Linked DNA regions of Flammeovirga yaeyamensis. Each later gene encodes a partner of the first gene's protein in a complex. Links are inferred from orthologs where the notes say so. Each region holds a gene or a part of one and is shown on either strand. Other genes may lie near its edges. The genes, in order: pheT and pheS.

What was found.
Region 2: the proteins of pheT (region 1) and pheS are in contact, whole or in part, in a crystal structure (PDB 6P24), measured with the Escherichia coli proteins. The link is inferred for Flammeovirga yaeyamensis from one-to-one orthologs.

The regions. Positions count from the first base shown.
Region 1 is NZ_CP076132.1:1,487,312-1,490,732, forward strand. What follows is about bases 188-3,273. They hold pheT (phenylalanine--tRNA ligase subunit beta), read right to left. Parts: upstream 2,901-3,273; coding sequence 474-2,900; downstream 188-473. Other genes in these bases: KMW28_RS05745 (hypothetical protein), read right to left, coding at 188-413; KMW28_RS05755 (GAF domain-containing protein), read right to left, coding at 3,055-3,273. In the rest of the region: more of KMW28_RS05745, read right to left, coding at 1-187; more of KMW28_RS05755, read right to left, coding at 3,274-3,421.
Region 2 is NZ_CP076132.1:1,042,792-1,045,914, reverse strand. The notes cover bases 255-3,042. They hold pheS (phenylalanine--tRNA ligase subunit alpha), read right to left. Parts: upstream 2,265-3,042; coding sequence 1,245-2,264; downstream 255-1,244. Other genes in these bases: KMW28_RS04020 (FKBP-type peptidyl-prolyl cis-trans isomerase), read right to left, coding at 2,496-2,957; KMW28_RS04030 (acyl-CoA thioesterase), read left to right, coding at 452-982. Also shown: KMW28_RS04015 (hypothetical protein), read right to left, coding at 3,090-3,123.

The DNA.
Region 1 (3,421 bases):
ACCAATTCATCTTTAAGTTTTTGATTCTCTTTAATGAATTCTCTTTTTTGTTGATTAAAGATGTCAATTGTTTCATCTTTTTCATCAAGTGTATCCCTCAATTGTTGGATATCTTGATTTAAAAATTGAATGACTGATTTTTGTCCTTCTACTTGATTTTGTGCCTCATCTCTTTCACTTTGTAAAGAAGATTTGTCTTCCAACAATTGTTTGATATGATCATTGCCTTGAGTAATCATCTCTTGAAGTCGATCAGATTGTTCTTGGATGGCCATCTGATTATCAATTTCTTGTTGATTCTCTTTAAGCATACCAATCTCTTTCTGTGCCTCTTTATAAAGAACAGATAACGAGTTGATCTTTTCAATTAATGTTTTTAACTCTTCACCAATATTTGGAATTGACTTCGACATGCACTAAATATATAAAATATGCTCCCAAATAACTAGTATTTGAGAGCATGTCTATGGTTTCTACTTACGAATAACTGCCTTCAACTGCGTTTCAAACGCTTTGATTAAGTTATTCATCACTTTATCAATTGCTTTATCGTTTAATGTTTTGTTTTCATCTTGAAGGATGAAACTTACAGAATACGATTTTAAATCAGCCGCTAAATGTTTCCCTTCGTACACATCGAAAACATTGATTTTCTTCAATAGTTTTCTTTCTGTCTTCTGAGCAACTTGTTTGATAGAAGCAAATGTTGCTTTCTTATCCAATACAATCGAAAGGTCTCTTCTAACTTCTGGGAACTTAGGGATTTCTTTGAATTTGTAATCTGCACTGTACATCTCAACTAACAATGTCCAGTTGATGTCAGCAAAGAATACTTCTTGCTTAACACCTGCCATTTTAGCTGCTTTAGGATGTACCAAACCAACAGTTGCAATCACTTTCTTACGTGCTGAGTACTGAAGACCATACGCTAAAGTATCGTTGCTTACATATTCAGCAGAAATACCTTGAATGTTCAAACGGTCAAAGATTTTTTCTACTAAAGAGGATACAGTATGGAAATCAGAAGATGTTGCTTTTCTAATCCAAGATTCATCAGTAGAAGTACCACTAACAAATAAAGCTAGATGTTCGTTTTCAGTATATCCGTTTTCACCTTTGTGATACGTTTTACCGAATTCAAAAATTCTGATGTTCTTTTGCTGACGACGGATGTTGTGGTTGATTACCTCAAGACCACTGAACATCATCGACTGACGCATTACGTCTAGGTCTGCACTTAAGATATTAAGAATCTCAACGTTTTCGTTCTCGTTAAGATCGCTCAATTCTTTAGAATATTTTGATGTTGTTAGTGAGTTGGTCATCACCTCGTGGCAACCAGAACCTGCTAACATTTCAGTTACTTTTCTTTGCAATACTTGCTTGTCTTTCTTAGGGAAAGAAGCTAAGTAATCAGCTGATAAAGATTCGCTTAACTCTACAGAGTTGAAGCCATAAATACGAAGAATCTCTTCGATAATATCCGCTTCTCTTTGAACATCTACACGGAAAGGAGGAACAGAAACTTTAATTGTTTCTTCTGTTGTTTCTAAGATAGAAATTTCAAGACCTTCTAAGATTTCAATGACTCTGTCTTGTGGAATATCTTGACCAATCAAACGGTTGACATTCTTGAATTTTACATCAATAATGAAGTTTTCGATTGGAGTAGGGTAGATGTCTACGATTTCAGAAGATATCTCACCACCTGCATATTCTTTAATTAGAGTCGCTGCATATTTCAACGCAGTGATCGTCATGTTTGGATCACAACCTCTTTCGAAACGGAAAGAAGAATCTGTTTTGATTGAGTGTGTTTGAGAAGTCTTACGCACTACATCTGGGTGGAAATACGCCGACTCCAAGAAGATGCTAGTAGTTCCTTCTGTCACACCTGATTCTAAACCACCGAATACACCTGCGATACACATGTTCTCAGAAGCATTGGCGATCATTAAATCGTGACCTTTTAATTTTCTTTTCTCTTCATCTAAAGTGATGAACTCTTCTCCTTCAGTAGCGAATTTTACATTAATCTCACCACCTACTTTTGCTAAATCAAAAGCATGAAGAGGTTGACCTAATTCGTGAAGAACATAATTTGTGATGTCAACAACGTTGTTAATTGGAGATAAACCAATAGCAGTTAAACGTTGCTTTATCCATTTTGGAGATTCTTTGATTTCGATTCCTGAAATCGTTACTCCAGAATATCTTGGACAAGCTTCGCTTTCTTGTACATTTACCTGTACAGGAGCAGAAGTATTGTCAACTTTAAAGCTATCTAATAATTCTGGCTTAGCCACTTGTTGGATAGGTCTGTCTAATAAAACTTTTAAGTCTCTAGCAGCACCATAATGCGAAGAACCATCTACACGGTTAGGTGTAAGACCGATTTCTAAAACATTATCATTTTCTAAATTGAAATACTTAGCTGCAGGTGTACCATTAGCCATATCAGTATCCAATACCATAATACCGTCGTGAGATTGTCCCATACCGATTTCATCTTCAGCACAGATCATACCCATAGATACTTCACCACGGATTTTACCTTTCTTAATCTTGAAGCTTTCTGTTGGAGAAGGATAAAGTTCTGTACCAATAGTGGCAACAATCACTTTTTGTCCTGCAGCAACGTTTGGAGCACCACATACAATTTGTACAGGTTCTTCAGCTCCGATATCTACAGTTGTAACTCTTAATTTATCAGCATTAGGATGTTGTTCACAAGTAAGTACTTCTGCAACAACTAAACCTTTAAGTCCGCCTTTCACTTCTTCTACCTCTTCAATACCTTCTACTTCAAGGCCTGACATTGTTAATAGTTCGTCAATTTCTTGAGGCGTTTTATCCTCTATATTTACAAGGCTACCTAGCCAGTTTAAAGAAATTTTCATATATCACTTATTTTATTGCTGCTTTCTTTTGGCAGCACTAATCTTTGTTACTTTTTAAAAAAGAAAATGAGAGTTCACCCATTTTTTTCAAGTAGCAAAAATAATAGGTTATTACAACTTCTTGCAATAACCTATGCTTTGTTTAGAATTAATATTAAAGTTGACCCCCTAATTTTTTAATTTCTTCGTTTTTTAGCTCAATTTCTCTCAACAATTCTTCAATTTTTTCATCTTTTTGAGATTTTTCTACTTCGAGAGAATTGATTTGAGTTTTATAAGTTTCTTCGGAGGTTCTTAATTTATCGAATGCTTTAGTTAAAACGCCTTCATTGTGTTGCATTTTTGCATTGGTCGCTTCTAACTCTTTTTGCTTTCTATGCATCTCTTCTTGAGTCGCCTGTAGTTCTTCTACATTCTGCCTCATTTCCTCCTCTTGTGCTCTCATTTGTTCAGCTTGAATCTGAGAATCTTCTAAAAGAGATTTCATTCGATCGGAGTTTCTTGTCGAAGCAATAGTAGAG
Region 2 (3,123 bases), 440 kb from region 1 along the record:
TCTTTTCAGTAACATGATTGATTACAGAAAAATTTGTTTAAACAGAGGTTTAAATAGTCTTATTGATGTAAAAGAATCCTAGTATCAAATCATGGTTTTGATAATACACACGGAGAATTAAGTCATGGTTTTTGGGTATAAAAAAAGGCCAAATCAATGTATTGATTTGACCTTTTAGAGGTGCCAGGCGGATTCGAACCGCCGTACGCGGTTTTGCAGACCGATGCCTAGCCACTCGGCCATGGCACCCTTTACCTTGTAAGACGATGCAAAAGTAATACATCAATTTTAATCTCCCAAACGAATATTCAAAAAAAAGAGTAAATAAAATTTAAGAATCTGTTAGACAAATGGATAATATAGAATGTTTGCCGCAAGTTACCTGATCAGAGATGTTAGATATGCTTTCTTTCCTTATCTTTGATCAACATAAACATACTTTAAACATAAAATGACACTAGAAAAAGCACCTAAAGAATCCTATGTAGTATCTACCGAGATGGTACTTCCCAATGATACTAACCCTTTAAACAATCTAATGGGTGGACACTTGTTACATTTGATGGATGTCGTAGCTGCCATATCTGCTCAAAAGCATTCCAATAGAATTGTAGTTACCGCATCTGTTGATAATGTCTCTTTCAAACACTCCCCAAAGCTAGGTGATGTAATCACTTTAGAAGCACACGTAACCAGAGCTTTTAACTCTTCTATGGAAGTGTTTATTCGTGTTTGGAGTGAGAATATCCCCAATGGCACAAAGGTAGAAACCAATCAAGCTTTCTTCACTTTTGTAGCCGTAGATCAAACAGGAAGACCTATTACTGTCCCTAAGATCAAACCGGAAACCAATATTGAAAAGAAACTATATGAGGAAGCATTACAAAGAAGAGAGGTGAGATTGATGATGGCGGGGAGGATGAAGCCGAAGGATGCTACTTCTTTGCATTCGATATTTGAGAAGAAGGAGGAGGGAAAGTAAGAGGTAAGAAGTTAACGCTCGCTTTTTGGGGTTCGCTACTCATTACGGGAACACGAGTTCGAATACTCGCGCTAGATATAGGTTCAAACTAAATATTATTGAGTGGAAATACTCTTTTTAAACTTGAACATTATCCTCCTACGAACCATTCAACATTTCACGTTTTTCATTCTTCATTTTTAATTTTTCATTTCCCTTAAACGGCAAAAAGGTCACTTTCCGAGAAAAGCGACCTTTTTTATTTCATCTAATGTATTTCTTTCTATAGTGATGAGAACTGACGTAAGAATCTTAGATCATTTTCTGTAAATAATCTAAGGTCGTTGATTCTGTATTTCAACATTGTCATACGCTCAATACCCATACCGAAGGCAAAACCTGTGTATTCTTCTGGATCAATACCTGATGCTTTTAATACATTAGGATCTACCATACCACAACCGCCGATTTCTACCCATCCAGTGTACTTACAGATATTACATCCTTTGCCACCACATACAGTACAGCTAACATCTAATTCAGCTGAAGGTTCTGTGAATGGGAAATAAGATGGTCTTAATCTAATTTTAGTATTTGGACCGAAGAATTCTTTAGCGAAGTAATACAATGTATCTTTAAGATCTTTAAATGATACATTTTTATCGATATATAAACCTTCTACCTGGTGGAAGATACAGTGTGCACGAGCTGAGATCGTCTCGTTTCTGTATACTCTACCTGGTGATAGTGTTCTAATTGGAGGCTTTTGATTTTCCATCACACGTACTTGTACTGATGATGTGTGCGTACGTAAAGCAATATCAGGATCTTTTTCTAAGAAGAATGTATCCTGCATTTCTCTTGCTGGGTGATTTGGAGGGAAATTCAAAGCAGAGAAGTTGTGCCAATCGTCTTCGATTTCTGGACCTTCAGAGATATTGAAACCAACACGCTCGAAGATTCTAGAAATTTCCTCACGAACTTTAGTAATTGGGTGAACAGTACCCATTTCGTTAGGAACGTTTGGCAACGTCAAGTCATGGTGATTGATATCCGATGCTTGTGCATCTTCTAAAGCATCTTGAAGTTCCTGAAATTTTTCTTGAGCAGCATTTTTTAAAGCATTCACTGTTTGTCCAAAAGTCTTACGTTCTTCTGGTGCTACTTCTTTCATTTTCGAAAATAAGTCAGCAATAATACCTTTTCTACCAACAACACCTACACGGAAATTTTCTAAATCTTCTTTAGTTGCCGCAGTTGCTTTTTCTATTTGTTCTTCAATTTTTTTTATCTGCTCAAGCATAATTTCTAAAAATATATTGAATGGGACTTCCCCTTTTAAATCTTAATCTGTTACATAGAAAGATCACCTTTCTATTTTTCAATTTGCAAAGATAAAAACTTTATTCACCTATAACACGAGTAAAGTCATAAAAACCAAATAATAATGATTTGTTATGATGTTCCTTAACAAAAAACGCTTCAATCTTGCATAGATTGAAGCGTTTAAGTGAGTTTTACCTCTTATAAATAATTAGCAGTTGCAGTTACCGTCTTCACAGTTATCTTCACATACTTCTACTAATTCGATATCGAAGTTCAAGTCTTTACCAGCCATTGGAGAGTTAGCGTCAACTTTGATGATCTCTTCAGTTAACTCAACTACTGTTGCAGGGATTGGACCTTGAGGGCTTTGAAGACCGATTTGGTCACCTACGTTAGGTTTCATGTCTGCAGGAACATCTGATCTTTTGAATTCGATGATCAAATCTTCTCGAGCAGGACCGTAAGCCTCTTCGCAAGGGATGTTTACAGTTTTCTTGTCACCTACGTTCATACCTTCAACTGCTTTGTCGAAACCAGGGATCATTTGACCAGCACCAACAGTGAAAGCGATTGGCTCATTTCTGTCGTATGAAGAATCAAATTTGCTACCGTCGTTTAAAGTACCAGTGTAGTGAACTTTAACTTTATTTCCCTTTTGTGCTACTGACATTTCTCTATTTATTTGAATGTTAGAGCGTACTACCGCTCAAAATGAGTTGCAAAATTACAAAGATGTTGAGGGTTTACAAGTATTTGTTAGGAAATAATGAGGATTGACAAGATAACTTTAGAAGTATTTTCTTTATTTCTTCTTTTTGAAGACAATCATTACTCCA